3 regions of the Tumebacillus sp. BK434 genome follow, and region 1 is predicted to be linked to each of the others. Evidence: predicted binding sites of a transcription regulator. Region 1 holds the regulator's gene; each other region holds the start of a gene.
What was found. Region 1 encodes LexA, which represses DNA repair genes until DNA is damaged. Its sites were predicted from a motif close to CGAACATATGTTCG; they were not measured.
Positions count from the first base shown of each region.

Region 2: recA (recombinase RecA) is a predicted target of LexA. The motif match lies at 6,018-6,031, and genes of this name have one in related genera.
Region 3: dinB (DNA polymerase IV) is a predicted target of LexA. The motif match lies at 1,995-2,008, and genes of this name have one in related genera.

Region 1 covers NZ_SLXS01000001.1:691,061-701,428, forward strand. The annotation lists gene EV586_RS20920 (hypothetical protein) at 1-17, opposite strand, end outside; gene EV586_RS02215 (GNAT family N-acetyltransferase) at 301-846, opposite strand; gene EV586_RS02220 (helix-turn-helix transcriptional regulator) at 917-1,411, opposite strand; gene EV586_RS02225 (sodium-dependent transporter) at 2,234-3,595, shown strand; gene clpP (ATP-dependent Clp endopeptidase proteolytic subunit ClpP) at 3,644-4,225, opposite strand; gene EV586_RS02235 (hypothetical protein) at 4,268-4,504, opposite strand; gene EV586_RS02240 (winged helix-turn-helix domain-containing protein) at 4,501-5,100, opposite strand; gene fabG (3-oxoacyl-ACP reductase FabG) at 5,293-6,033, opposite strand; gene lexA (transcriptional repressor LexA) at 6,260-6,883, shown strand; gene glnA (type I glutamate--ammonia ligase) at 6,967-8,301, opposite strand; gene EV586_RS02260 (MerR family transcriptional regulator) at 8,357-8,782, opposite strand; gene EV586_RS02265 (methionine gamma-lyase family protein) at 8,963-10,222, opposite strand; gene EV586_RS02270 (TolB-like translocation protein) at 10,336-10,368, opposite strand, start outside.
Region 2 covers NZ_SLXS01000001.1:99,758-110,125, forward strand. The annotation lists gene EV586_RS00535 (YhjD family protein) at 1-306, opposite strand, end outside; gene EV586_RS00540 (YajQ family cyclic di-GMP-binding protein) at 489-980, shown strand; gene rimO (30S ribosomal protein S12 methylthiotransferase RimO) at 1,116-2,462, shown strand; gene pgsA (CDP-diacylglycerol--glycerol-3-phosphate 3-phosphatidyltransferase) at 2,463-3,041, shown strand; gene EV586_RS00555 (competence/damage-inducible protein A) at 3,124-4,377, shown strand; gene EV586_RS00560 (DEAD/DEAH box helicase) at 4,388-5,968, shown strand; gene recA (recombinase RecA) at 6,164-7,207, shown strand; gene EV586_RS00570 (regulatory protein RecX) at 7,218-7,910, shown strand; gene rny (ribonuclease Y) at 8,035-9,576, shown strand; gene EV586_RS00580 (hypothetical protein) at 9,692-10,198, shown strand; gene EV586_RS00585 (TIGR00282 family metallophosphoesterase) at 10,245-10,368, shown strand, end outside.
Region 3 covers NZ_SLXS01000001.1:370,144-380,511, forward strand. The annotation lists gene aroA (3-phosphoshikimate 1-carboxyvinyltransferase) at 1-1,192, shown strand, start outside; gene EV586_RS01400 (hypothetical protein) at 1,376-1,912, shown strand; gene dinB (DNA polymerase IV) at 2,066-3,313, shown strand; gene EV586_RS01410 (class I SAM-dependent methyltransferase) at 3,540-4,040, shown strand; gene EV586_RS01415 (DedA family protein) at 4,042-4,650, shown strand; gene EV586_RS01420 (response regulator transcription factor) at 4,629-5,333, shown strand; gene EV586_RS01425 (sensor histidine kinase) at 5,323-6,810, shown strand; gene EV586_RS01430 (S8 family serine peptidase) at 6,920-8,287, shown strand; gene miaB (tRNA (N6-isopentenyl adenosine(37)-C2)-methylthiotransferase MiaB) at 8,613-10,085, shown strand; gene EV586_RS01440 (YlbF/YmcA family competence regulator) at 10,082-10,368, shown strand, end outside.

The DNA of each region.
Region 1 (10,368 bases):
CAATCTGCAACTTTCACTCTCGAACGCCTCCTTGACCTTCTTGTATGTAAACAAGCACACTCTGCAGAATCAATTGTATTCATGCTGCCGTTATATGGTTCGAGGCACCTGCCTCGCTTTGTGATGGTTCAGGCTTGTCCGAATTTTCGACTAATTATGACCGTATTTTTCGACAGTTTGAGCCCTTTTTTCACTCACTGTAGTTTGACTCTATCAGATATGATTCTATTTTAATAGACGCAGCTTCCCAGTAAAAGGTTACACCCTTTATAAAAAAAAGAAGAAGCCGGCGGCTCCTCCTTATCTCTTCAGCCCTTCCCAGTTCGGATTGACGATCGCAAAATGCACGCAGTCACGCCACTCTTGGTTCAGCAAGATGTATTTTTCCGACCGCCCGACATACTGAAACCCGAGCCGCAGTACCGCCATCTGGGCCGGGACATTGGTCGTCAGCGTCGATGCTTCCAGCCGATGCAGGCGGTGTGTCTCGAACGCTTCCCGCATCAGCAGGCGCAGCGCCTTGCTGGCGATCCCATGTCCGGCGTGCAAGCGGTCGAGATGGCAGCCGATCTCCGCCTTTTGGCGCGGACCGCGCATGATATCATACAGGTGGCAGCGCCCGACCAAGTCCCCTTTGCGGTTGTGGATCAGGTAGGAGAAACGCTCTCCCGTCCGGTGGGCCGCCACCTGCTGCTCAACCAGCTCGCGCAGCCTTTTCGGATGATAAAACCGGTCATCATCCCGCCCCGGCACAGTCTTGCGCAAAAACTCGCGGTTCGAAATTTCAAAGTCGATCACTTCTTCATAATCCGCTTCTGTGATCAGTCGGATCTCGATGTCTGACACGAAACTTCCTCCATTCACTCCGGCGAAGCTGCCTGTCCCAGTCAACCTGCGAGCTGAAAAAAGGCCTCCGTCAGAGGCCTTCCTGCGCGCCGTCCAGCGCCAATTCCTGCAGACGCTTGTGCGCAACTGATGGGTCCATGCTGTAATAATGCAGAAAATGGTCCTCGTCGAGGATGCGGAAATGTCCGGTCAGCACATGCTTTTGCAGACAAAAGCCTCCCGTGCGCTGCACCTCCGTCCACCATACTTTGCCGCCCAACGTCTTGTACCAGGCACCAGACTGGCGCTTGCCGGCGACCAGGTCGAGGATCTCCAGCACAGAGTCCCCGAACAGCGCCTGCACGATCTCGCTTTTGCGAAACAGCACCGCCGTCAAGCCGGCCGCCGTGAACCCGAGCGTCTGGCGTCCTTTTTCGACCTGCACCAGCGTTTTCTTGGAGATGCCGATCGTCTCGGCCATCTTGTCTTGCGTCAGGTCCAGCTCCGCCCGGATCAGCCGCAGCTTGTCCGAGACCATCTTATCGAACTGATCCCGGCTAAATCCTTGTGCAGTTCCCTGTTCCACTGCGTCCGACCACCTTGTCGTCATTGTGTAATTTTACACTACACAAAGGGGGCCAATTTGTCAAACATCCCAAAGAGCCCCCCGTCAACAGACAGGGGGCGTTCAGCAAAGCTCGTCAACACTGCGAGCCGGGAATGCTTTCATCATAAATCGAAAAGCCTGCATCTTCCTCATAGTCGATCACAAGGTCCTGCACCAGGCTCGCCGTCTTCGCGCCGAACAAAAACAGGATGCCCTCTTCTTCGACTTGGGTATCGCGCGGGGCCGGTTCATCCAGAGCCAGCCGATAGGACGGACCGCCTCAGCCCGGCAAGACATAGATGCGCGCACCGTGGTGCTCCTTGCCTTCGAGCTGCTGGAGCTCTTTGATCCGCTCAACAGCCGCTGCGCTGATGTCGATCGTAATCATCTTCCTCACCTCACCACCAGTGTAGCATATCCGGTTGTGCAGGGATAATCCCACGTTCGAAGCGCGAATTACCCGGAAGTTGTATTTATTGAAGCTTTTGCCAACAGCTTCGACGTTCACTGCTTGCACGACGAAAAACTCTTCTGGTTTTCATCGGCCCTGCACTGCATCGTACAACCTCCCCGTATAATTTCGGAAAGTTACAAATATTCTATCTTAAAGACGTTACCGAATCGTTCCCAGACTTCCAGACTCGGGAGATAAGCCTCCAGTCCTATTCTTCATTTGCACTTACTAAATGTTTGACAAATCGGACTCTTTTTCGTACAATTCTAAAGAAATCAGCTTCGAGCATGAATACAATTTGCTCGAACATAAATTCATTCCTTATTTTTCTTCGGGAGGGAAAAAGTGTGAAAATTGAAACAAATTCCAAATCACTGCAATTGGAACCAAAAGCAGCAGACAGTTTCACTTCTACCGGCTTCATTCTTGCGGCGATCGGTTCCTCGGTGGGTCTCGGGAACATGTGGAAGTTCCCGTACATTACGGGCATGTACGGCGGCGCGGCCTTCTTCCTCATCTTTATCCTTTGTCTCGCGCTGGTCGGCTTGCCGATCCTGCTGGCCGAGATGGTCATCGGCCGCGGTGGACGCGGCAACGCAGTATCTGCCTTTCATAACTTGAGCAAGACCAAATGGTGGGGCTACTTCGGCTTCCTTTCTGTATTTTCCGCTTTTGCAATCATGGGTTTCTATTCTGTCGTAGCAGGTTGGACCATGAACTATGCGTTCACGGCGCTAACCGGCAATCTTTTTGAAAATCCGGATTACACCGCTTCTTTCCTTTCCTTCGCCGGCGGCAACATGCCGATCTTCTGGACCATCGTTACGCTGATCATCACCTGCTGGGTCGTCGCGAAAGGCGTCGCCGGCGGGATCGAGAAATTCAACAAAATCCTGATCCCCGGTCTGGCTGCCATCCTGATCATCCTGATGATCCGCGCGCTGACCCTGCCGGGCGCAGGCGCAGGCGTCGAGTTCTTCCTGATGCCCGACTTCAGCAAACTGACCACCGAATCGGCGCTCGTCGCTCTCGGCCACGCCTTCTTCTCGCTTTCCCTCGGTATGGGCGCCATGCTCACCTACGGCGCTTATACCTCGAAGAAACAGTCGCTGGGCAAAGCGGCTGCAGCTGTAGCCGGCGGCGACCTGCTCTACGCGTTTGTCGCAGGCTTGATTATCTTCCCGACCGTCTTCTCCTACGGCATCGAACCGGGTCAAGGCCCGGGCCTCGCCTTCATGGCACTGCCGGCAGCATTTGCCGCGATGCCGCTGGGCAATCTGTTTGGCTTCTTGTTCTTCATCCTGCTGTCGATCGCTGCGCTGACTTCCACCGTTTCGCTGGTTGAAGTTCCGAACGCTTACCTGATGGAACGCTTCAAGTGGAGCCGCGCCAAATCGTCGGTGCTCGTGACGCTTGGCATCTTCGTGGTTTCCATCCCGGCTTCGATGTCGATGGGCATTCTGTCTGACAACCTGCTGTTTGGCAAGACGTTCTTCGATCTCCTCGACTTCGTGGCCTCGAACATCTTCCTGCCGATCGGCGGTCTGATCGTCACTTTGTTCACCGGCTACGCGTGGAAGCGTGCCGGCGAAGAAGCGGGTCTTTCCGGCTTCTGGTACAACTCCTGGATGTTCTGCCTGAAGTACATCGCGCCGATCATGGTGATCGTGATCTTCCTGTACTCGATCGGCATCATCAAGTTCTCCTAAGTTCATGCAAACAAAAACCACCGCGGGCAGCCCGCGGTGGTTTTCTGCTTACAGCTTCTCGATCACTTTGTCGAGCAGGCCGTAGTTCTTCGCCTCTTCTGCCGACAGCCAGTGGTCGCGTTCCATGTCATGCAACACTTCCTCATACGGTTTGCCGGACCGTTCGGCGAGGACTCGGGTCAGGGTGCGCTTGGTGCGCAGCATGCGCTCAAGCTGGATCTCCATGTCGCTCGCCTGGCCTTGCGCGCCGCCGGACGGCTGGTGAATCATGATCTCCGCGTTCGGCAGTGCGATGCGTTTGCCGTCCGCGCCGGCAGCCAGCAGGACTGCCCCCATCGAAGCGGCCATGCCGATGCAGATCGTCGAGACATCCGGTTTGATGTATTGCATCGTGTCATAGATCGCCATCCCCGCCGATGTGGAGCCGCCCGGCGAGTTGATGTAGAGATGGATGTCTTTATCCGGGTCATCCGCTGCGAGGAACAGCAGCTGCGCGATGATCGAGTTGGCCACATTGTCGTCGATCGCGGTGCCGAGGAAGACGATGCGGTCTTTCAGCATCCGCGAATAAATGTCATAGGAGCGCTCTCCCATGCTGGTTTGTTCCACTACATAAGGAATCAGGTTCATCTAAAAGTACCTCCCTTTTTTAGCTTGTGCTCTTCCTTGCACTCAGGCTGCCAGTCCTTGCGGCGATGCCTTGGTCACATCGCCAAAACCGGACGTCACCCCGGTCAAACGCACCTGCGGCTGCTGGCCGTTCCCGCCGATCATCCAGTCCACAACGGCCGTTTCGCGGGAACTGCGGGCACCCGTCGGGAACGGAATCACATTGCCGGTGCGCTCGCTGCCACGCTCGGCTCGTTCAAAGACGACGACCGCTCTGGCTTCCGCTTGCCGTTCACTCATTTGACATCCCCTCCTTGACCTGCGTCCGGGTAGACGGCAAGGATCACGTTGTACGCTTCGTCCGCAAGATTGGCCGACTGGTACTTCGCGACCAGCTCCTGCACCAGTTGCACATAGTCCCGGACGAACTCCTGGCGCTTCTCTTCCGTTTCCAGCTGCAGTTTCATCGTCAACGTGGCGCTCGGGATCTGCACGTCCTGATCGCATTGCTCCATCAGAGTCAGCGCATCGCGCTTGATGCGGTCGGAGATCGTGATCAGGTGCGCGAGCGAGCTTTGGTCCTTGATCCGCTGCATCGCCTCCTGATTCAAGCCGAGCAGTTCGGAGATGACAAAGGTGCGGGCGATCGACTGGTACAGCACCTCGACGAGGTTGCGCACCTGCCGGGTGCCGACACGCCGCGCCAGCCCGACTTTTTCCAATGCTTTGAGATGATAATTGACGCGTTGCGGCGTATCATTGATCATGCGCGCCACTTCGGCAGCCGACGCAGGATCGGTGAGTTTCGAGAGGATCTCCGCCCGGAGCGGGTTGAGCAGCGCGGTGGCCTGCTCCGGCAGTTCCACATACCAGGTCTCTTGGATCAGCTCCCTCACCTCCCCTAAAAACTTTGTGCTTCGTAAAAATATATTATTACGTTATGCGGCGTTTGTCAAAATGATACAGCAAAAAAATGGCAGACTGCCACCGACAGCCTGCCTTGGTCTCGATGATCTCCTGCTGAATCCCGTGTCGCCCGGCATGATGCCGGACGCGGCCTCCCAGCCATGGAAACCGCGCCATCCTCATCAGAAGCTCAAGCCTCCGTCGACCGCCAGCACTGCGCCGTTGATAAAGCTCGCTTCATCGGACGCCAGGAACAGGTAGGCGTTGGCGATGTCGCGCGGCTGGCCGAGGCGGCGCAGCGGCGTCTGCATCTGCATCGCCTGCAGCACCTTCTCCGGCACTTTGCCGGTCATGTTGGTGGCGACAAACCCCGGTGCGACCGCGTTGACGCGCACGCCTTTCGGGCCGAGCTCTTTCGCCCATGTCTTGGTCATGCCGACGACGCCCGCCTTGGTCGCCGCGTAGTTGGTCTGGCCGACGTTGCCGAACTGGGCGACGACCGATGCGGCATTGAGGATCACGCCGCTGCCCTGCGCCATCATCACCTTGGCGGCCGCCTGCGTGCAGAGGAAGACGCCGGTCAGGTTGATGCCGATCACTTGGTCCCACTGCTCCTGTTCCATCTTGACGAGGAAGCCGTCGCGGGTGATCCCGGCGTTGTTGACGAGGATGTCGACGCGGCCGAACTTTTCGAGCGCGGCGGCCACGATCTGCTCGACGTCTTCGGACGAGGACACGTCCGCTTTTACAAAATGAGCTTCTGCGCCGAGCCCGCGCAGTTCTTCGACGGCAAGCGCGCCGTTCGTTTCATCAAAATCGGCGAGGATCACCTTCGCCCCGTTCTGTGCGAACAGGATGGCCGTCTCCTTGCCGATGCCGTTCGCTCCGCCGGTGATGATTGCTGTCTTGTCTTGTAAGCGCATATGCGTTCTCCCTCCATGTTGAGCCTGTTCTGCTGATCGAATTATACCATTCGTTGTTACATGCCAGTTGCACCTGTCCGAAAAATCGGAAGAATGTCGGAAATAAGAACTTACGTTTGTATCTGTTACCAAGCTGTGGTATAATTTTTTCAACATCGAATCTGCGAACATATTTTCCCATCATCATAGAGTTCTCATACCATGTAGTCAAGGAGTGTATTCTGCAATGATCAAGCTGTCCAAGCGGCAACAGGAAATCATGGATTTTATCAAACGAGAAGTCAAAGACAAGGGGTATCCGCCATCGGTGCGTGAGATCGGAGAAGCGGTCGGCCTTGCATCCAGTTCCACCGTCCACGGCCACCTGGCCCGCTTGGAGCAGAAGGGTCTGATCCGCCGCGACCCGACCAAGCCGCGCGCCATCGAGGTGCTCGATGAAGAGGGAGCGTCCGATTCCCGCTTTGAATACTCGACCGTGATGGCGCCGATCGTCGGCCGCGTCACGGCGGGGATGCCGATCACCGCGATCGAAAATGTGGAAGACTACTTCCCGCTGCCGACCCGCTTTGTCGGTGATAACAACGTCTTCCTGCTCAACGTCGTCGGCGAATCGATGATCGATGCCGGCATCTACGACGGCGACCTCGTCATCGTCCGCCAGCAGTCCACCGCCCACAACGGCGAGATTGTCGTCGCGATGACCGAAGACGACGAAGCGACCGTCAAGCGCTTCTATCGCGAGGCCGACCACATCCGCTTGCAGCCGGAGAATCCGACCATGGACGCGATGCGCTACCGCAATGTCACCATCCTTGGCAAAGTGATCGGCGTTTTCCGCGAGATCATGTAAAATACGTAACCCGCCCTTTCCGGGCGGGTTTTTTCATGCATAGAAAAGCCCCTCATCTCGCCGAGATGAGGGGCTTATCGCTCTTAGTACGTGGTCAGGTATTGGTTGCGCTCCCACTCGGTGACGGCGGTGCGGAACATATCCCATTCGATTTGCTTCGCTTCGACGAAGTGCGCGATGACATGCTCGCCCAGCGCATTGACGATAACTTCGTCTGCGAGCAGCTCGTCGATCGCTTCTTTCAGGGAAGCCGGCAGCGAAAGGATGCCGTTTTCGAGGCGCTCTTCTTCGTTCATCACGTAGATGTTGCGGTTGACCGGATCGACCAGCTTCAGCTCGCGGCGGATGCCGTCGAGGCCCGCTTGCAGCATCGCAGCCAGCGCGAGGTACGGGTTGCAAGCCGGGTCCGGGTTGCGAACTTCGACGCGGGTGGACAGGCCGCGGGAGGCCGGGATGCGCACCAGCGGCGAACGGTTCTTCGCCGACCATGCGATGTAGCACGGCGCTTCATAGCCCGGAACGAGACGCTTGTAGGAGTTGACGGTCGGGTTGGTGATCGCTGCAAAGCCGCGTGCATGGAGCAGAATGCCAGCCAGGAAGTGCTTCGCTTGTTGAGACAGGCCGAGCTCGTCGCTTTCATCGTAGAATGCGTTGGTGCTGCCTTGGAACAGGGACATGTGGCAGTGCATACCGGAACCGTTGATGCCAAAGATCGGCTTCGGCATAAAGGTTGCATGCAGGCCGTGCTTGCGGGCGATCGTTTTGACGACCAGTTTGAATGTCATGATGTTGTCCGCTGCAGTTACAGCGTCGGTGTATTTGAAGTCGATCTCATGCTGACCGACTGCAACTTCATGGTGGGAAGCTTCGATCTCAAAGCCCATCTCTTCCAGCGTCAGCACGATCTCGCGGCGGCAGTTCTCGCCGAGGTCGACCGGTGCGAGGTCGAAGTAGCCGCCTTGGTCGTTGACTTCGGTGGTGATGTTGCCTTTTTCGTCGAGTTTGAAGAGGAAGAATTCCGGCTCCGGACCGACGTTCATCGTGTCAAAGCCCAGCGCTTTTGCGTCTTCCAGCGCGCGCTTCAGCGTGGAGCGCGGGTCGCCCGGGAACGGGGTGCCGTCCGGCATGTAGATGTCGCAGATCAGGCGGGCTACCTTGTAGCCTTTCTCCGTTTCCCACGGGAAGATCAGCCAGGTGTTGAGGTCCGGGTAGAGGTACATGTCGGACTCTTCAATGCGGACGAAGCCGTCGATCGAGGAGCCGTCAAACATCATTTTGTTATCCAGAGCCTTGTCAAGTTGAGAGACCGGGATCTCTACGTTCTTGATCACGCCGAGCAAGTCGGTGAATTGCAGGCGGATGTAACGAACATTCTCTTCTTTGGCCATGCGTTTGACGTCTTCTACAGTGTAGCTCATTTCTGGTTCTCCTCCTCAGGCTCCATCCTCTGCGGAATGAATGCTCTATGTGTTTTTAATGGAAAAACCGCGACAGGTCGCCGGCGTTAAACGGGTTGTTCCCCGGCATCGCCGGACGGCGCAGCATTTCCTTTTTCAACATGTCTCGAAGTTCGCGGTCGGACAGATCGCGTTTGACTTCCTGTGCGATCTGCTCCGCCTGTTCCCGCTTGTGGTCAGGCAGCAGATCGGAAACAGTCTTGGCAGTTCCCAGCACCGTCTTGATGCCGGCAATGTTCAACCCTTGATCGATCAGCCGCTTGATCTCAAGCAAGCGTTCCACGTCATTGAAGGAAAACAGGCGCTGATTCCCTTCGGTGCGTGCCGGCCGGACCAGCTGATGCTGCTCATAGTAGCGGATTTGCCGGGCGGTCAGGTCGGTCAGCTTCTGGACGATGCCGATCGGGAAAAGGGCGAGATTGCGTCTGATTTCATCATTCATTCACATCATCGCCTCCCCTGTGATAGTCTAAGTATATGTCATGTCAGGAGAAGGTGTCAACGTATGTCAGGAAAGTTGACATGAAAATTTTTCTCGGCTGCTGCGCAGACAAAAAGACCATGTTCCAAGGGGGATGTCCCTTTTAACATGGTCTTTTTTCGGTGCCGCTATGTCAGCTTTTTACAGCAGACCTTGCTCCTTCAATCCGGCCACCGCCGACAGCACGGCCACTTTGGCATGCGCGTAGGTCAGGCCGCCCTGCAGGTAGCCGATATACGGTTCGCGGATCGGACCGTCGGCCGACAGCTCGATCGACGAACCCTGGATGAACGCCCCGGCCGCCATGATCACTTCGTCCGCATAGCCCGGCATCGCCCAGGGCTCCGGCTTGACATGCGAGTCGACCGGCGCTGCCGCCTGAATCGACTGGCAGAACGAGATCAGCCGGTCCCGCGAGCCGAGCTGCACCGCCTGGATGATGTCGGTGCGCGGCGCGGTCGACGCCGGATGGGTGGTCAGGCCGAGCTCTTCGAACAGCCCGGCTGCGAACACCGCGCCTTTCAACGCTTCGCCGACCACATGCGGCGCGAGGAAGAAGCCTTGAAACAGCGTGCGATTGGTGCCGAGCATCGCCCCCTGCTCCGCCCCGATGCCGGGCGCGGTCAAACGGCAGGCTGCGCGGTGCACGAGGTCGGCGCGTCCGGCGACATAGCCGCCGCTGTGCGCCAATCCGCCGCCCGGGTTCTTGATCAGGGAACCGACGATCAGGTCGACGCCGACTTCGGTCGGTTCGCGGCGCTCGGTGAACTCGCCGTAGCAGTTGTCGACAAAGACGACGACGTCCGGCTTGATCCCTTTGACGAAGCGCACCATTTCCCCGATCTCTTCGACCGTAAACGACGAGCGCCACGAGTAGCCGGCCGAGCGCTGGATGCCGATCATCTTCGTGTTCGGTTTGATCTTCTTGACGACGAGGTCATAATCGACCTTGCCCGCCAAGAGCGGCACCGAGTCAAACGAGACGCCAAATTCCTTCAGCGACCCTTCCCCCGCTTCGCCGCGCACGCCGATCACTTCTTCCAGCGTGTCATACGGCTTGCCGGTGATATAGAGCAGCTCATCGCCCGGGCGCAATACGCCATACAACGCCAGCGCGATCGCGTGCGTTCCGGAGACGATGTGCGGGCGCACCAGCGCCGCTTCTGCTCCAAACGCCTTGGCATAGACGCGCTCCAGCGTCTCGCGCCCGGCGTCGTTGTGGCCGTAGCCGGTCGAAGAAGCGAAATGAAAATCGCTCACCCGCTCCTCTTGAAACGCCTGCAAGAGCTTGGCCTGGTTGTAGACGACCGTCTCGTCGATCGAGCGGAACTGTTCAGTAAGTTTCTGTTCAATCTTGGCGGTCAATGACAGCCAAGTCGGATTTTGCAAAAGTTGCAACAAGGACAAAACACGTCTCTCCCATCTATGAAACAATCCTTATCACTATACCATAAAAAAGCGCTGCAAATCCCCTAAGCAAAACAGCATGACCCGAAAGGGTCATGCTGTTTTGCTTAGGGGACCGGCTTCCAGCTCAACACGCTGTC
Region 2 (10,368 bases), 590 kb from region 1:
ATACAAGGTTGCCAGCAGAAAGCAGTGCCTGATTTCATATCCCCGCTCCACGTAGGTGATCTGAAAATCCAGACTGCTTTTTTCCTGTTGGATCACGCGCACGCCATGTCGTTTCAAGAGCCGCTTCGCGTCGCCAATCCGCTTGAGCAGGCCGGCATGGTACGCTTCCAGCCGTTCGACATAAGCCTTGCCCAGATGAAGCGCCAAGGCGCGGATTCTGCCGAGGTCTGCTTCGACATGCTGGCGGAGCAGATGGAGGATGAGGATTTCCTTTACCGTGGAGAGCGGATCAAATCCGTCGGTCATCGCATCGGCCTCCTCAAAATCAGAACAAACGTTCCGGGAATATATGTTCGTATTCTAACACCGTGTTCGCCATTTTAAAAGCGCGAAGTCGAATTTTTGTTATGGGATTTTTTGGCGCTTAATGTGCGGCGCTTTGTGTTATAATTGGGGAGATAGATTGTTGGGACAGGAGGTACCTACAGATGGCGAAAGACGCGTCTTTTGACGTTGTGTCTAAAGTGGACATGCAAGAGCTGGACAACGCAGTCAACCAAGCGAGCAAGGAGATGACCTCCCGCTTTGACTTTAAAGGCAGCAAGAGCTCGATCGAGTTGAAAGAGGAAGAGATCGTGCTCGCATCTGATGATGAAGGCAAGCTGAGAAGCGTTGTTGACATCCTCGAAAGCAAGATCATCAAGCGCGGCATCTCGCTGAAGTCGCTCAACTACGGCAAGGTGGAGCCGGCTGCTGCCGGCACCGTGCGCCAGTCTGTCAAGATCAAGCAAGGCATCGATCAGGACAACGCGAAGAAGATCGTCAAGCTGATCAAGGACTCGAAGATCAAAGTTCAGGCGTCCGTTCAAGGCGATGCGGTTCGCGTCTCCGGCAAGAGCCGCGATGATCTGCAAGCGGTGATCCAACTGCTGAAAGAGGCGGATGTTCCGGTCGACCTGCAGTTTAACAACTACCGCTAACATCCGGCTTCAAACCGATGAGGAAGACTCTGCCCGCTGCGGAGTCTTCTTCCTTTACTTTTGACACCATTTCCGCATTCGTTTATACTTGAGTGCAGAATGCCAAGCTTCGCTTAGGCTCTGGAGGATAGGCTAGTGACACAGAAAACCATACAAAAAGTACACTTCGTGACGCTCGGTTGTGAAAAAAATCTCGTAGATTCGGAAGTCATGATGGGGATTGTCAAAGGCAAAGAGTATGAAATTGTCGACTCCCCGGATGATGCAGATGTCGTTGTCGTCAACACTTGCGGCTTTATCGACAATGCCAAGGCTGAATCGGTCGAGACGATTCTGACCATGGCGCAATTGAAAGAAACACACCATGTAAAATCTGTTCTGGTCGCCGGCTGCATGGCTCAGCGCTATCAGGATGAATTGATGACCGAAATTCCGGAGATTGACGGGATCGTCGGCACCCAGGATCTGATCCGGATCGACGAGCTGATCGAAGAGGCGCAGACCGGCAACCGCCCGCGCTACTTCTCGGCGGAGAACCCGATCTACCTCTATGACGAATCCACCCCGCGCGTGCATACGACAGGAGGCTCTTCTGCGTATATCAAGATCGCGGAAGGCTGCAACCACTCCTGCACGTTCTGCATCATTCCGAAGATGCGCGGCAAATTCCGCTCGCGTCCGATCGAGTCGATCGTCAGTGAAGCGGAGATGCTCGTCGCGCAAGGCGTGAAAGAGATCGTGCTGATCGCACAGGATTCGACCGACTACGGCATCGACATCTATAAAAAGCGCCGTCTGAACGACCTGCTCGAAGCGTTGAACGGCGTGGAAGGCCTCGAATGGATCCGCTTGCACTATGCGTATCCGGGCTTCTTCACCGATGAAGTGATCGATGCGATGGCGCGCCTCGACAAAGTGGCGAAATACATCGACATGCCGCTTCAGCATTCGGAGAACCACATTCTGAAAGCGATGCAGCGTCCGGGCCACCAGGCCGGCGTCAAGAAACTGGTGCAAAAGATCCGCGACCGCGTGCCGAACGTGGCGCTGCGCACTTCGTTTATCGTCGGCTTCCCGGGCGAGACGGACGAAGATTTTGAGAACCTCTGCAACTTCGTGCGCGAAGTCGCATTTGACCATATCGGCGTCTTTACCTACTCGCCGGAAGAGGGTACGCCGTCTGCCGAATTCGGTGCGCAGGTGCCGGATGATCTCAAAGAGCGCCGCTCGAACATCCTGATGGAAGTGGCCCGCGAAGTGGCTGCCGAGCGCCAGGCCCGCCATGTCGGCACCGTGCTCGACGTGTTGGTTGAGAAGTATGATGAAGAAGACGAAACGATTCGTGTGGGACGAACGCAGTACGATGCGAAAGACATCGACGGTATGGTCTTCGTTGCCAACAGCGATGCCAACGTCGGCGACATGATCAAAGTCCGCATCACCCATGCGTACGATTTCGACCTCTCGGGGGAGGCGGTCTAAATGAAATTCAATCTGGCTAACCGCATAACATTAGTCAGGATTTCATTGGTACCGATCGTCATGTTTTTCCTCTTGGTGCGACTTGATTTGGGGAAATTTACGTTGTTCGGTCATACAGCCTCATGGTCTGACATGATCGCCGCGCTGATCTTTATCATCGCGGCGGTCACGGACGGCCTTGACGGCTACATCGCGCGCAGCCGCAAAATGATTACAGATTTCGGCAAGTTTCTCGATCCGCTCGCCGACAAGCTGCTGGTCTCCGCCGTGCTGATCTCGCTCGTCGAACTGGATCGTCTCGACGCGTGGGTGGCGATTATCATCATCTCCCGCGAATTCGCTGTGACCGGCCTGCGCCTCGTCGCGGCGGCGAACGGCACGGTGATCGCCGCTTCCAAGCTGGCGAAATGGAAGACGACTTTTCAGATCGTCGCCATCGTCGCGTTGATCCTCAACAATTTCCCGTTCTCCACGCTCGACATCCGCTTCGATCTGTGGATGGTCTGGGCGATGGTCGTCATCACCGTCTGGTCGGGTGTTGACTATTTTGTGAAAAACAAACAAGCGATACAAGAATGATGCGTGTACGGTAGCCGAGTGGAATTATCCCTTGGCTACTTTGTTTCTTTCCTAATCATCGAATCGGAAGGGCTGAGACTTGATGAGAGCTGAGATTCTTGCGGTCGGCACCGAGCTTTTGATGGGTCAGATCGCCAACACCAACGCGCAATACCTGTCGCAGCGCCTGGCGGAGATCGGCGTCGGCGTCTACCACCACACCGTGGTCGGTGACAACTTCGACCGCGCCGTGCAAGCGCTGCAAACGGCAAAGGAACGCGGGGCGAACGTGGTGATTTTAACGGGCGGCCTCGGGCCGACGGAAGACGATCTGACACGGGAAGTCGTCGCTTCATTTGTCGGCAGAAGTCTGAAATTGTCAAACGAAATAGTAGAATATATTCGCAGCTTTTATACATATCGTGGACTTGAGATGCCCGAAAACAACAAACAGCAGGCGATGGTGATCGAGGGCGCGGAAGTGCTGCACAATCCGCGGGGCACGGCGCCCGGCATGTACCTTAAGCAGGACGGTGTGCACTTCTTCCTGCTGCCGGGCCCGCCGACCGAGATGCGCCCGATGTACGAAGAGCAGGTGCAGGCGATTCTCAAGCGTCTGCAAGGGGCGGCGTCGCTCGTCTTCGCCTCCCGCTTCCTGCGCATCTTCGGCCTTGGCGAATCGGCGATGGAAGAGCAGATCCGCGACATCATCCAGAACCAGTCCAATCCGACGGTGGCGCCGTATGCTTCGGAAGGGGAAGTGAAGATCCGCCTGACTGCCAGCGCCGCCGCGGAAGCGGAGGCGCTGGCCCTGATCCTGCCGGTGGAAACGGCGATCCGCGAGCGCATCGGCCGCTTTATCTACGGGATCGATGACGAGTCGCTGGAAGTGAAGGCGGGGCAGCTCTTGCAAGCGGCCGGGCAGACCTTTGGCACGGCGGAAAGCTGCACGGGTGGTCTGATCGGCAAGATGATGACCGATCTGCCGGGCAGTTCGGCGTATTATTACGGCGGTGTGGTCTCGTACCACAACGACGTGAAACAGCATGTGCTCGGCGTGGAAGAAGCGGTGCTGAAGCAGCATGGCGCCGTCTCGGCCGAATGCGCGGTGGAGATGGCAGACGGCGCGAGACGCCTGCTCGGCACCGACTGGGCCCTATCGGTGACAGGCATCGCCGGCCCCGGCGGCGGATCGGAGGAGAAACCGGTCGGGCTGGTCTACATCGCCGTCGCCGGTCCGGACGGCACAACCGTCAAGCAACACCAATGGAAACACGGGGATCGCACGCAGATCCGTTTGCGGGCTGCCAAAACGGCGCTCTACAGCTTGATCCAACGTCTCCAGAACGAAAGGTGATCATACGCATATGACGACATTTTTGGAACTGAACCTTGGCAAGAAGATTCAACAGGCGATCAGCGACATGGGCTTCGAGGAGCCGTCACCGATCCAGGCGCAGTGCATTCCGGTCGTGTTGACCGGCAGCGACGTGATCGGTCAGGCGCAGACCGGCACGGGCAAGACGGCGGCGTTTGGCATCCCCCTGCTGGAGATGGCAGGTCCGAGCAAGCACGTGCAGGCGCTGATCCTGACCCCGACCCGGGAACTGGCGATCCAAGTGGCGGGCGAGCTGCGCAAGATCGCCAAATACAAGCGCACCCGCACGTTGCCGATCTACGGCGGACAGTCGATCGGCTCGCAGATCCGCGCGCTGCAGCAAGGCGTGCAGATCGTCATCGGCACGCCGGGCCGGATTCTCGACCACCTGCGCCGCGGCACGCTCAAGCTCGACAAGTTGAAGACGCTGGTGCTCGACGAAGCGGATGAAATGCTCGACATGGGCTTTATCGAGGATATCGAAGCGATCTTGAAAGAGACGCCCTCCGAACGTCAGACGCTGCTCTTCTCGGCGACGATGCCGCCGGAGGTGAAGAGCCTCTCCAAGCGCTACATGACCGATCCGCAGAACGTGACGATCAACCGCGGCGATGTGACCGTGCCGCTGATCGAGCAGGTCTACTACAAAGTGCTGGAGCGCACGAAGCTGGAAAGCCTCTCGCGGATCATCGACTCCGAAGAGGTGGAGCTCGGCATCATCTTCTGCCGCACCAAGCGCGGCGTCGATGAGTTGACCGACGCGTTGATGAGCCGGGGCTACCTGGCCGACGGGCTGCACGGCGACCTGTCGCAGGCGCAGCGCGACCGCGTGATGCGCAAGTTCCGCCACACCGAGATCGAGCTGCTGGTGGCGACAGACGTGGCAGCGCGGGGGATCGACGTGGAGAACGTGACGCACGTCATCAACTTCGACATCCCGCAGGACCCGGAGTCGTACGTGCACCGCATCGGCCGCACCGGGCGCGCCGGCAAGCGCGGCCTCGCGTTGACGCTGGTCACGCCGCCCGAGTTCAAACTGCTCAAGCAGATCGAGAAGGAGACCAAGGCGAAGCTGGTCGCCAAAGAGGTTCCGACGCTCGCCGACGTGGCGGAGCGGCAGACGGAGATCTGGCGCGATCGTCTCGTGCGCACGATGCAGGACGGCAAGCTGGCGACCTACCGCGCGATCCTCTCCGGTCTGGTCGACGAGTTCGATCCGCTCGATCTGGCGGCGGCCGCCTTGAAGCTGGCCAGCGGCGAGGACTTCGAAGCGCAGGAGGCAGATTACAACTTTGGCGAGACGGGCGGAGCGCCGGGGATGGTGCGCTTCTTCCTGAACATCGGCCGCAGCGCGAAGATCGGCCCGAGCGACCTCGTCAAACACATCTCCGAAGAGGCGGGCATCCCCGGCGGTGCGATCGGCAAGATCGACATCTTCGAGAAGTTCACTTTCGTCGAAGTGCAGGAGGAGTCGGCGCCGTTCGTGTTCGAGGCGCTGCGCAAGTCCCGCATCAACGGCTCCCGCATCAATCTCGAACCGGCGCGTCCGCGCGAACGCCAGCGCCGCTAGCCCTCGAACAGTCCCTGCTCATGCAGGGGCTGTTTTTTGAAAAAAGAGGAGAACAAACGTTTGCTTTTTCTCTCCAGATGAAGTACAATAAAAGCAGGGATTGAGGAAACGAACGCGAATCTAATGAAGATTCGTGAGAGGAATAGAATAAGGGGAGTGTAACCATTGTCTAACGATCGTAAAGCGGCTTTGGATATGGCGTTGCGCCAGATTGAGAAACAGTTCGGGAAAGGCTCTGTCATGCGTCTTGGGGAAGCGGCTTCCAACTTCAACGTGGAAACTGTTTCGACCGGTTCGCTGGCTGTAGATATTGCACTCGGCGTCGGCGGGTTCCCGCGCGGCCGGATCATCGAAGTATACGGACCGGAATCCTCCGGTAAAACGACCGTCACCCTGCACGCGATCGCCGAGGTGCAGCGCACCGGCGGTCAGGCGGCGTTCATCGACGCCGAGCACGCGCTCGACCCGGTGTATGCGCAGAAGCTGGGCGTCAACATCGACGAGCTCCTGATCGCTCAGCCTGACACCGGCGAACAGGCGCTGGAGATCGCGGAGGCGCTCGTCCGCTCCGGCGCGGTTGACATGATCGTCGTCGACTCCGTTGCGGCGCTCGTGCCGAAAGCGGAGATCGAAGGCGACATGGGCGACTCCCACGTCGGTCTGCAAGCCCGCCTGATGTCGCAGGCGCTGCGCAAGCTGGCCGGCGCGATCAACAAGTCGAAGACGATTGCGATCTTCATCAACCAGATCCGTGAGAAAGTCGGCGTGATGTTCGGCAACCCGGAGACCACCACCGGCGGCCGTGCGCTGAAGTTTTACTCCACCGTCCGTCTAGAAGTCCGCCGTGCCGAAGTGCTCAAGCAAGGCAACGACATGGTCGGCAGCCGCACCCGCATCAAGGTCGTCAAGAACAAGGTGGCGCCGCCGTTCAAGCAGGCGGAAGTCGACCTGATGTTTGGCGAAGGCATCTCCCGCGAAGGCACGCTCGTCGACATGGGCACCGAGCTCGACATCATCAACAAGTCGGGCGCCTGGTACTCCTACGAAGGCGAACGCCTCGGCCAGGGCCGTGAGAACGCGAAGCAGTTCCTGAAAGACCATCCGGAGCTGGCGGCGAAGGTCGACGGGCTGATCCGCGAACACTTCCAGGTCGGCAAAGCGGCCGCGCCGGAGTTCAAAGCGACTGCCGAAGAGCAGGCCGATCAAGAAGCGGACGAACTGCTCGGTCTCGACCTGTAAGGCGTATCCTATGCAAGAGAAGAAAAAGCAGCAAGAGCAACCGGAATTTCGGGGCGGTCAATTGACCGCCCTTTCTGTGCAGAAAGCAAGTCCCGACCGGCTGAACGTGTTTGTGGACGATGAGTTCCTGATGGGGGTCTACCGCGAAGTGGCGCTCAAGCACCGCTTGAAAAAGGGGCTGCAAGTCACGGTAGAGCTGCTCGAGGCGGTGTGGCGGGACGAGGTCGTGTACAAGGCGAAGGAAGCGGCCGTGCATTACCTGTCCTTTCGTCACCGCTCAAAAAAGGAGATGGCCGACTATCTGTCCGGCAAAGACCTGTTCGACGAAGCGGTCGTCAACATGACGCTCGAATGGCTCGTCGAAAGCGGCTACCTCAACGACAACGACTTCGCCCGGCAGTGGGTGGAGAACCGCATGCGGAGCCGTCCGCGCGGCAAAGCGATGCTGAAGTGGGAGTTGAAGCAAAAGGGGATCGAGTCGGATCACATCGCTGAAGCGCTGGACGAAGTGTTCGATGACGAACTGGAAGTGGAAGGCGCGATTCGTCTGCTGGAGAAAAAAGTTGGCCGCAAAACGCTGCAATTCACATTCGAAGAACAGCGGAAACTGGCGCAACATCTGGCGAGACGGGGCTTTTCCTCGTCTGTGATCAAGGACGCCCTGCGCCGTTTCATATCTCTCGCCAATCTTGACAATGATTGACACAGACGATAGAATTAATATTGCGTATAAACAGCTTGATCATTCTCTCGTGGAAGTAGCTTCGCATACCGGGATTGCGTCAGACATGCTTGGAATTATTTGAACTGAGCAAGGAGGCGCCACCATGGATTCCTTACTCCCGATCTTGTTATCGGTGATCTTCTTGGCAGTCGGTCTTGTTGGAGGCTATCTGGTTCGCCGCAACATCGCAGAGGGCAAATTGGCCGCTGCTGAGCTGCGCGCAGAGCAGATCTTGGACACTGCAGCAAAAGAAGCCGAGGCGAAGAAGAAGGAAGCAATTTTAGAGGCGAAAGAAGAAGTACACAAGCTACGTTCCGAAGCTGAAAAAGACACTCGCGAGCGCCGCAATGAGATCCAGCGGCTCGAACGTCGCCTGTTGCAAAAAGAGGAGACGCTCGACCGCAAGACCGAATCCATTGAGAAGCGCGGGGAAGTCTTATCGAATAAAGAACGTATGATTGAGGAGACCAAGGAGCGCGCAGATGCGATGCTCCGCGAGCAGGTCGCCGAGCTGGAGCGGATTTCCGGACTGACTCGCGATGATGCCCGTCAATTGATCCTCACCAATGTGGAAAATGAATGCCGTCACGAAGCGGCAATCATGATGAAAGAGATCGAGCAGCAAGCGAAAGAAGAAGCTGAAAAGAAGGCGAAGGAAATCATCGCAACCTCCATTCAGCGTTGCGCTGCCGACCATGTCGCCGAAACGACCGTCTCCGTCGTCGCTTTGCCGAACGACGAGATGAAAGGTCGCATCATCGGCCGCGAAGGCCGAAACATTCGTGCGCTGGAGACGCTCACCGGGATCGATCTGATCATCGACGATACGCCGGAAGCGGTCATCCTCTCCGGTTTCGACCCGGTACGCCGGGAGATCGCACGCGTTGCTTTAGAGAAGTTGGTTGCTGACGGGCGGATCCACCCGGCCCGCATCGAGGAAATGGTGGAAAAGGCTCGCCGCGAAATCGACGAGCGCATCCGCGAAGAGGGCGAACAAGCCACCTTCGAAACAGGGGTGCATGGAATTCACCCCGACCTGATCAAAGTTCTTGGACGTCTCAAGTATCGTACAAGCTACGGTCAAAACGTTCTCAAACACTCGATCGAAGTGGCCCATCTCGCCGGTCTCATGGCTGCCGAGCTGGGGCTCGATGTACAACTTGCGAAACGTGCTGGCTTGATCCACGACATTGGCAAAGCGATCACTCATGAGGTGGAAGGCTCCCATGTCGAGATCGGTGTGGAACTTGCGAAGAAGTACAAGGAACACCCGATTGTGGTCAACGCGATTGGAGCGCATCACGGTGATATCGAATTCACATCGCCGATCTCCATGCTGGTAGCAGCGGCTGACGCATTGTCGGCTGCACGTCCGGGGGCACGCCGTGAAACGCTTGACATTTACATCAAGCGTCTTGAAAAATTGGAAGAAATCGCCGAGTCCTTTGACGGCGTAGAAAAGTCATATGCCATTCAGGCTGGACGTGAAGTACGAATTATTGTCAAACCTGAGCAAATTGACGACGCAGAATCGGTACGCGTTGCACGTGAGATTTCCAAACGAATCGAGAATGAACTCGATTACCCTGGACAAATCAAAGTTACGGTCATCCGGGAGACCCGAGCCGTCGAATACGCAAAATAAAGTAGCCCTTATGGCTACTTTATTTTTTTCTGCTCAATTTTTACCTGAAGGAATTTGCCGAAGGGTAAGCGAATAGGTGGAAGGTGACATCTTGACTTGAAGGGTTGGATTGCGATTGGCAAAACTTCGATTGAAGGAAACGCCGGGCACGAATCTGCTCGTTTCGATGCTGATTCGTTATCCCGAGCTCTCCTCACTCCGTTTGAACGCGCGAGCAGGCATGCTCACGTTTACCATATTGGTCAAAGGCGAAGTGGCGGACGACAAGGGCCGTGAATTCGCAGCGACTTGCACCGATTATTTCCTGGCTTGCCGCGAGCTGGAGCCGGGGTTTGCTCCGCTCGGCAAGATCGGCCATGCGCTGATGGAGGGCGTGACGATCTTAACGTACGAACAGCAGGTGGACGCCTTGCACCTGAGCGAACTGTCTTTATTCACGCAACTCGTGCGCGAGTTTTATGCCGGGATGGTCGGCAGCGATCTGCTTCCGCTGCAGGAGGCGGAACTTGATGCGCAAGAAGAGATCATTGCGGGTATCTTAGGAGAAAAGGAGACCTTGCGCCACGAGGATTCGATCGTTGCTTACCGTGATGGCGGGAAGGTGTTCGTCTACAACAAGTAACAAATGCAGAAACAAGAAGAATGGAACATAGACCGGAGGAAATGCTGTGCGCATTTTGTTTTTAGGAGACATCGTTGGACACCCGGGCAAGCAGATGGTGGAGCAGTGGATGCCGAAGCTGATGAAACGCTTCCAACCTGACATCACCATCGCCAATGCCGAAAATATCG
Region 3 (10,368 bases), 320 kb from region 1:
ACTGGCGGACGGCGTGACGCAGGTGAGCGGCTTTTTGCCGGGGGCGGACTGCCTGAGCACGGTGGACTGTTTTCGCAAGATGGGCGTGCAGGTGGAGATGCTCTCTGAGACGGAGCTGCGCGTGACCGGCGCCGGCCTTGACGGGCTGCAGGAGCCGTCCGACGTGCTCGATGTCGGCAACTCCGGCACGACCGCCCGCCTGATGCTCGGCATCCTGGCCGGGCAGCCGTTTCACAGCACGGTGACGGGAGACGCGTCGATCCGCCGCCGCCCGATGGGGCGTGTGACCGGGCCGCTGCGCGAGATGGGGGCAGCGATCGACGGGCGCGAGGACGGCCGCCTGGCGCCGCTGTCGATGCGCGGCGGCAACCTGCGCGGGATCAAGTACGACTCGCCGGTCGGCAGCGCGCAGGTCAAATCGGCGGTGCTGCTCGCCGGGCTGTTTGCGGCAGGCACGACGGGAGTCAAAGAGCCGGAGCAGTCCCGCGACCACACGGAGCGGATGCTGCGGGCGTTTGGCGTGCCGGTGACCGAACAGGACGGCTACATCACGGTACAGGGCGGCTCCCGCTTGACAGCGGCGGAGATCGAGGTGCCGGGCGACATCTCCTCGGCCGCTTTTCTGCTGGTCGCGGCGGCGATCCTGCCCGGCTCCGACCTGCTGATCCGCGGCGTCGGCATCAACCCGACGCGCACGGGCATCCTCGACGTGCTGCGCGAGATGGGGGCGCAGATCGACGTGCACAACGAGCGCATCTCCGGAGACGAGCCGATCGCCGACCTGCGCGTCAGAGGCGGTGCGCTGACAGGCGTCACCGTGCGCGGTGCGGTCATTCCGCGGCTGATCGACGAGATTCCGGTGCTCGCCGTCGCCGCCACGCAAGCGGAAGGCGTGACGGAGATCCGCGACGCCAAGGAGTTGAAAGTCAAAGAGTCGAACCGCATCGCCACCACCGCCGCCGAGCTGCGCAAGTTTGGCGCCGAGGTGGAAGAGCTGGAAGACGGACTGCGCATCACCGGGCGCACCAAGCTGCGAGGCGGCGCGGTGATCGAGACCTACCACGACCACCGCATCGCGATGGCGATGGCTGTGGCGGCGCTGGCGGCGGACGGTCCGGCGACCATCCGCGACTGGGAAGCGGTCGATGTCTCCTTTCCAGGATTTGCCCAACTAGTGCAAAATATCAGATAATTCCTTGACACGCGATCCGGTCGTGGAGTATGATATTTCCAAGAAGCTTAAGTTCTGGTTTCTCTCCACTCCTATCATAGTTTGCCTGCTCCGGCGCGGAGCAGGCCTCTTTTTTTATTTCTGCGTCTTTTGTGGCCAAGTTCTGAATAGAATGAACTTGAACAAGCGCAAGGGGGCTTTCGCGTGAGGAGTCTAAACCTTTTTTATCACACGGTTACCGCTCAGGTTGTGATCGTCCTGTTTATTTCGATAAAAATCCTGCTGGTGCCGTACTTGATTTGGCATTTCTTCGGCGCATCGTCCGGGGCGATGGTCGTGCTCGACGTTTCGACGATCGTGCTCGGCACGCTGCTGGCCTTGTCGATGGGGATGGTCGGTTACTACCAGGCGCGGCATTTTGACCGCGGCAAGATGCTGTCCCAGTCCTTGTGGTACATGCTGTGCGTGCATGGCCCGGCCGGGCTGTTCCTGCTGTACAAATGGGTCGTCGGCGCGGCGTGGGACACCCATCTGCTCCTGTTTCTCTCCGGGTGGCTGTCGATGTTCTCTCACCCGATGAACCTGGTCGGCTTCTACGGGCAATGGGTAGATGGCGTGGCGTTGCTGGCGATGGCCGGCTGCTACCTGCTGGGCGTGTTCGTCTTGGCTGACGAGCAGCGCCATGAAAAAGCGGAAAAGATGGACTTCCAGCACCTGCGCGTCAAAGGGCGTCTGAAATGACGGTTTGTTAAATTGCTGTGAAATTATATATCAATCTCACTGTACCACCTCAGGGGAGGTGGTACATTTTTTGTTTGCATAACGAACTGATGTTCGCATATACTATAGCTAAATACAGGAACGTATGTTCTTAAATTTAGTGGCGGTGATATTGTGAAAGGGTACGATTTAACAGACAAACGGCAGATCTTATTGGTCGACATGAACTCGTTTTACGCCAGTGTCGAGCAGGCGCAGAATCCGGAGCTGCGCGGCAAGCCGGTCGTGATCTGCGGCGACCCGGAGCGGCGCAGCGGCATCGTGCTGGCGGCGAGCAGAGAGGCGAAGAAGTTTGGCATCAAGACGGTCGATCCCTTGTGGATGGTGCAGCAAAAATGCCCGCAGGCGGTGATCGTGCGCCCGCGGATGGAGACGTACGTGGAAGTGTCGCTGCGGATCATGGAGATCGCGCAGCGCTTTACGCCGCAGGTGGAAGTGTTTTCGATCGACGAGATCTTCCTCGACGTGACGGGGACGGAGAAGCTGTGGGGCGGCCCGTGGGAAGCGGCGCGCCAGTTCCGCCGCCTCGTGCAGGAGGAGACGGGCGTGGTCTGCTCGGCGGGCATCGGCTACAACAAGCTGGTCGCCAAGGTCTGCTGTGACACCAAGGCCAAGAAGTCTCCGGAAGGCATCTGGGAGTGGAAGCCGCAGGACATCGCCCGCGAGATGCACCAGCTGCCGGTGCGCGAGCTGTTTGGCGTCGGTTCGCGGATGGAGCGCCATTTTCACTCGCGGGGGATCGTGACGATCGGCGACCTCGCCGCCTACCCGCTGCATTTATTGAAAAAGCGCTTCGGGATCATGGGCGAAGTGTACCACCTCTCCGCCAACGGCATCGACTATTCGCCGGTGACGCCGAACACGTTTCGCCAAGATATGAAAAGCGTCGGGCACATGATGACCCTGCCTCGCGACTACGAGCAGCCGGAAGAGGTGGAAGTGGTGCTGCTCGAGCTCTGTGAAGATGTCTGCCGCCGCCTGCGCCGGATGGGGCGCAACGGGCGGACGGTGCACATGCACTGCGGCTATACCGGGCTGATCGGCGGTTTCTCGAAGCAGGTGTCCCTGCCCTTTTCCACCAACATCACCCGCGAAGTGTACGAGACGGCCTGCAAGATCTTCCGGGAAAAATGGAACGGCACGGCGGTGCGCTCCGTCGGGCTCTCCGTGGAGAACTTGAGCGATGACCACGAACAGCAGCTCGACCTTTTTCACGACCGCGAGCGCGAACGGCGCCTCGCCTATACGATCGACAGCATCAAAGACCGCTTCGGCAACACCGCGCTGATGCGCGCCACTTCGCTGACCCGAGCGGGGCAGGCGTTTGAACGGGCCGGGAAGATCGGCGGACATTACCGATAGCACAAACGAGAGCAGCGTGCGGCAAGGGCACGCTGCTCTTTATTTTTTCTTAAGAAATTTTGTACTGGCGTCCTAAGATTTTTCGAGTACAATGAGAACAACACGATGAATCCGACAAAGGAGAGTGGAAAACTTGGAATACCAACATCTCACACAAACGAGACGTTCTGATATATTTGTTTTTCTTGCGAAATTCTTGACTTCCCCGAAGCAGGTGGGCTCGGTGATGCCTTCTTCGCGCTACCTGACGCGCAAGATGATGGCGCCGGTCGACTGGAGCCGGGTGCGCGGTGTCGCCGAGCTCGGCGCAGGCACGGGCGTATTTACGCGGGAGATCGGACGCCGACTGCATCCGGATGCTCAGGCGGTAGTCTTTGAAGCGGACGCCGCCATGCGCCGCCGCTTGCAGGCGGAGTGCCCTGATTTGCACTATTGGGGAGATGCGACCGAACTGACCCCTGCGCTGAAACAGTTCGGGATCGGGCAGCTCGACGTCGTCTTTTCAGGGTTGCCGTTTGCCAACTTCGAGCAGGACTTGCGTGACAAGCTGCTCAGCGAAGTGGTCGACAGCTTGCAGCCGGGCGGCCTGTTCATCGCCTTTCAATATTCGCTGCAGATGAAAAAACAGCTCGAAGAGCGCTTTGCCAGCGTCAAAATCGGCTTTGTGCCGATGAACGTGCCGCCGGCGTTTGTGTACATCTGCCAAAAGCAGGAGGACGCATGGTAAAATGAGCGTGGACATCTTATTGGGCTATATTGAGCAATACGGCTATTTTGCCCTCTTTTTTGCCTTGTGGCTGGGCATCGTCGGGCTGCCGATCCCCGATGAGAGCGTCGTGATGACCGGCGGCTTCGTCGCATCGGCCGGACTTTTGCACACGGTGCCAGCCTTCTTGCTGACGTACCTGGGCGTCGTGTCCGGCCTGTCGCTCGGCTATCTGATCGGATGGCGGGCGGGCGCCCCGATCCTCGAGAAGATCGGAGCCAAGCCCAAAGGCACGAAGCATCTGGCCTGCGCAAAGACGCTGCTCGAGCGCTACGGTCCGGCCGCGCTGTGCATTTCCTATCTGCTGCCGGTCGTGCGCCACATCGTACCCTATCTGGTCGGCACGAACAAGATGAGCTTTGGACGCTATGCGCTGTATTCCTACACGAGCGGGCTGGTCTGGACGGTGCTGTATTTTGCGCTCGGCTACCTGTTTGGCGGTTCGATCGAAGCGATTGCCGCTGCTGTGACGAGCTATGGGATGTATGCGCTGTACACCTTGCTTGGCGCCGGGGCGATCTTGTTGGCCGTGCGGAGGAGGAGAGTTTTTTGGAAAAAGAACGCATCTTGATCGTCGATGATGAAAAGGAGATTCGCGACCTGATCGAGATCTATTTGAAAAATGAAGGCTATCGCGTGCTGCAGGCGGAGAATGGCGCAGAGGCCTTAGCGCTGCTGGAGGAGACGGCTGTCGATCTGATCATCCTCGACATCATGATGCCGCAGTTGGACGGCTTGACGTTTACCTTGCAGGTGCGGGAGAAACAGGACATGCCGATCATCATGCTGTCGGCGAAAACACAGGACATGGACAAAATTCACGGGCTCTCGACCGGCGCGGACGATTATATGACCAAGCCGTTCAACCCGATGGAGCTGATCGCGCGGGTCAAGTCGCAACTGCGGCGCATGCAGCGCCTGAACAAAGCGGTCGCCGTGCCGGTCGCAGCGGATGTGATCGAGATTGACGACCTGCAGATCAACACGGTGACGCATGAAGTGCGCATCGGCGGGACGGAGGTGCGGTTGACGCCGACCGAGTTTGACATCCTCGCGCTGCTCGCCCGCAACCGCGGCAAAGTGTTCAGCGCCGAACACATCTACGAAAGCGTCTGGCAGGAGCAGTATTACCGCTCCGGCGACAACACGGTGATGGTGCACATCCGCAAGATCCGCGAGAAGATCGAAGAGAACAGCCGCAAGCCGAAGTACATCAAAACGGTGTGGGGAGTGGGATATAAAATTGAGACGTAGACTGTCCGCCCTGTACCGGAACATCCTCACCAACGTCAAGACCTCGCTGCGCACGCAGCTGATGCTGACCTTCCTCGTCTGTCTCGGGCTGGCCGCCATCGCCGGAATGGCAACCACGGTGTTTTTGGAAGATACGTTCGCCACGCCTCATGAGGAGATCGACAGCGGACTGGATATCCTGGAGATCGACACGCAGCATCTGGCCGAAGAGGTGGAACTGATCGCGGAGCGGCACCTGGATGATGAAGTGCTCCGAAAAGAGGAGATCCAGCGCGCGTTGGACAACGGCGAACAGAGCACGTCCGGGCAGACAGCCAATTTTCGCATCATCGACGAGGCTGGCAAGGTGCTGCTGAAGTCGACCAGCGCGCAATGGGCGCCGGTGGACCTGCAGTACCTGCTGCGCACTTCGATGGAGCTGCGCGCCGATCGCCGGGCGAACCGGCTCGGCTCCAGCCAGCACTATGTGTTGGCCGCTCCAATGGAGTATGAAGGGCGGGATGCCTACATGATCTGTGAGGGCATTCCCAGCACGCGCGTGTACTATGTGCAGGACTTTTCGATGATCGGATCGGTCGCGTTTCTGGTCGCCTTCCTGATCCTGTTTTACATGATCACCAAGCGCAAGACGGGCTACATCGAAGAACTGGCACACGGGCTGCAGGTGATCTCCAAAGGCCAGCTCGACCATCGGGTGCAGCAAAAAGGGGAGGACGAGCTCGGGACGTTGGCGCAGTCGATCAACCACATGGCGCAGGAACTGCAGACGAAGATCGAAGCGGAGCGGGAAGCGGAACGGGCGAGAAATGAGCTGATCACCTCCGTCTCGCACGATCTGCGCACACCGCTGACCTCGATCATCGGCTACCTGCGCCTCCTCAACGACGACCGCGCGAAGACGCCGGAGGAGATGCGCGACTACCTGCGCGTGGCGTTTGGGAAATCGGAGCAGTTGCAGCGGCTGGTGGAAGACCTGTTCGATTACACGACGCTGAGCCATCATGACGTGCGCTTACACACTCAGCGCGTTTCGTTAAATGAAATGATCGAGCAGATTGCAGAAGAATATGTGCCGCTGATGGAAGAGAGCGGACTGCAGCTGCAAAAAGAGCTGCCGCCCCGCGAGCTGTTTGCCGAGGTCGACCCGGAGACTTGGTTCCGGGTCTTCGAAAATCTGCTCAGCAATGCGATCAAATACAGCCACCAGCCGAGCACCGTCATCCTGCGGCTCAAACAGCGCGAAGGCGGGGCAGTGATCCTCTTGGAAAACGAAAGCGATGCCATCCCGAAAGAGCAGCTGGAGCGCCTGTTTGAACGCTTTTACCGCGTTGAGGCTTCCCGTTCCACGAAAAGCGGCGGGTCGGGTCTCGGGCTTGCGATCGCCAAGAGCATCGTCGAGCTGCACGGTGGAAACATTTGGGCGACCAGCAGCGGAAATTCCATCCAATTTCAGATTTGGCTGCCTTTAGCAAAATAATTTTCAGTTTTCCGATAATATATATTGCAACCCCTCTGATGTTTTAGTATGATTAATCTCAAATGGGGCAAGAGATTATATCTAACTTTTATAAGGGGGTCTTTCCCAAATGAAAAAAAGTTCCGCACTGATGCTCGCACTTGCACTTGGCATGACCACCGTCACCGGCCTGACTGTTGACGGCGGCCAAGCACAAGCACAAGCTGGCGAACAGAAATTCCTCGTTGTCTTCAAACAAGACAGCGGTCTTCCGGCAGGCTATGAGTCTGTGATTGCAAACGCCGGCGGCTCTGTGAAGAAAGCGATTCCAAAACTCGGCGCAGTGCAAGTCACTTCGACCAACCCGGACTTCAAGAGCAACATCGAAAAATCCAACCTCGTGATGAACGCAGGCATTGAAAATACGATCTACCCGGAAACGGTAGAAGGCGAGTCCTTCGAAATGCTGTCCGGTACCGATGCAGTAGACACCGGCAAAGCAGACCTGTACAACCGTTACGGCTGGGATATCAAGCAAGTGACCAACGACGGCGCAGCTTGGAACTTGCCGGGCGGCACCGGCAAATCGGTTGACGGCAAAGACATCGTAATTGCTGTCGTCGACACCGGGATCGACTACACCCACCCGGACCTGAAGAAAAACTACCTGTACGGCAAGTCTTTCGTACCGGGCGTCACCGACCCGAGAGATGATGCGGGCCACGGCACGCACGTTGCAGGTTCCATCGCAGGCGTTGGCCGTATCATGGGCGTTGGTCCGGACCTGAAAGTGGCAGCTTACCGCGTATTCGGCCCGACCGGCGGCGCGCAGACTTCTGACATCGCCAACGCGCTGATGACGGCAGCAGATGACAACGTAGACGTAGTCAACATGTCGCTCGGCGGCTACGACTGGCTGCAAGATCCGGAATACGCAACGAAAGACGTGGTGGCAGACGTTCGCCTGTTCAACCGCGCGATCCAATACGCGATCAAAGGCGGCGTAACCGTTGTCGGCTCCGCAGGCAACAACAACTTCGACCTGTCTTCGCCGGGCAAGCTGTCCAAGGAGCTCGGCTACAACGGTGCGACGCACCGCAGCCCGTCCTCTCAGACCCTGATCCGCGTGGCGGCAAACGGCTTTGAGCTGAACCGCACCTACTACTCCAACTACGGCGTAGGCAAGATCGACGTCACCGCTCCGGGCGGCGACTACGGCACCGCTTGGCTGGAAACCCGCGATCCGGCGCTGCGCAACGGCAACCTGCGCGCTCTGTCCACCGTTCCGGGCGGCTATGCTTGGTACATGGGCACCTCGATGGCAGCTCCGAAAACCGCAGCTCTGGCTGGTCTGATCATCGCCAAGCACGGTAAAGACAAGCTGTCCCCGCAACAAGTCAAGAGCATCATCCAACGTACGGCGATCGACATCAACAAGCCGGGCTACGACGGCGAATCCGGCTTCGGCCTGATCAACGCGGTCAACGCGCTGAAATAGTATTGATGTAAACTGACGGAAAAGAGTCTCCTCATCGGGGACTCTTTTTTGCGTGGAGTGGAAAAATGTACAGGTTGTGCAAAAGCTATGTATAAGTTAACATCATGCTAACCACAACAAATCCAACGTACTCCTTCTGATTGGCATTTGCCCTGTGGCCTCGAGCAAATTGAACGGAACTCTGCGGATGACTCATGACCTTCCGCAGGGGAAAAGACCCGCCCTGGCTAGGCGGGTCTTTTTTATGCTTATTTATTCACTGTATTTCCCCGATCATTTTCGATATAATGGCAGATAGTTAAGGAGTAAGAGAAAGGGGATTCAGATGAGCGTAAAGAACGAAGGTTTCATTCAAATAGATGACCTCGACCAGCATGCTGCCGATATTCACCGCCCGACGATCGCGGAGCGTCAGCGCGTTGATTACCGCGAGCTCGCCAAGGAAGTGGGACGGCTCGGCGCAGGGAAGACCTACTTCATCCGCACGCACGGCTGCCAGATGAACGAACATGATACTGAGATCATGTCCGGGATGCTGGAAGAGATGGGCTATACCCAGGCGCGCGAGATGTACGACGCCGATTTTATCCTCTATAACACCTGTGCCGTTCGCGAAAATGCGGAGGACAAAGTGTGGGGCAACCTCGGCACGCTGAAGCCGATGAAAGCGAAGAACCCGAACCTGATCATCGGCCTCTGCGGCTGCATGGCGCAGGAAGAGGTCGTGCGCGAGCGCATCCGCACCACGCACCCGCATGTCGACATCGTGTTCGGCACGCACAACATCCATGTGCTGCCCGGCCTGATCGAAGAGGCGCACCACAGCAAAGAGACGATCTTTGACGTGTGGGATGCCGCGCATGACGGCACGATCGAAAATCTGCCGAAAGTCCGCAAAGACGATGTGCGCGCCTGGGTCAACATTCAGTATGGCTGCAACAAGTTCTGCACCTACTGCATCGTGCCGTTCACCCGCGGCGAAGAGCGCTCGCGCCTGCCACAGGACGTGATCGAAGAGATCGAGCAGTTGGCGGCGGAAGGCTACAAGGAGATCACCTTGCTCGGCCAAAACGTCAACGACTACGGCATCGACCTCGAAGGCGTCGATTTTGCCGATCTGCTCGAGATGGCGGCACAGGTAGAGGGAATTGAACGCATCCGCTTCACCACGTCCAACCCTTGGAACTTCACCGACAAGCTGATCGACACGATCGCTCGCCACAAGAAGATCCCGAACTACATCCATCTCCCGGTGCAGTCCGGCTCGTCGCAGGTGCTGCGCCGCATGAAGCGCGGCTATACCCGTGAGGAATACCTCGATCTGGTCAGCCGCATCAAGACACGCATCCCGGATGTGGCGCTGACCACCGACATCATCGTCGGCTTCCCGGGCGAGACGGAAGAGCAGTTCCTGGAAACGGTCTCGCTGATCGAGCAGGTGCGCTATGAAGGCGCCTACACGTTTGTCTACTCGCCGCGCGCCGGCACTCCGGCGACCCGCCTGCCGGACGATGTGTCGGAAGAGGACAAGAAAAAGCGCCTCTACCGCCTGAACGAAGTGCAGGACAAGATATCGCTTGAGCAGAATCAAAAGCTCGTCGGCCTTGTGCTGGAAGTGCTGGTCGAAGGCGAATCGAAGACCAACGCGGACGTGCTGCAGGCGCGCACCGAGTCGAACAAGCTGGTGCACATCGAAGGCGCCAAAGAATTGATCGGGCAGATGATCCATGTCAAAGTCACCGAAGCCAAGACCTGGTACTTGCGCGGTGAAGTTCTGCCACAGGGGGTATCCGTATGAGCAACGCACTCGCCGCACATCCCGTGCTCGCCGAGCGCGCTGAACAGATCGGCGCGATGGTGACGCGGTCGCTGGAGATGTCCATTTTTAAACAAGCGGAGCGCGACTTGCAAGAGAGCGGGGAAGCGCAAAGCCTGATCGCCGAACTGCAGCAGAAGCAGGCGGCTGGCGCTGAGGTCGACGCCGTGCTCGACCGCCTGGAAGGGCTCGATGTCGTCCGCCACTTCTCAGCCGCCCAGCAAGGGCTGTCCGAAGTGATCGAGCATGTGACGAAGATTCTGAC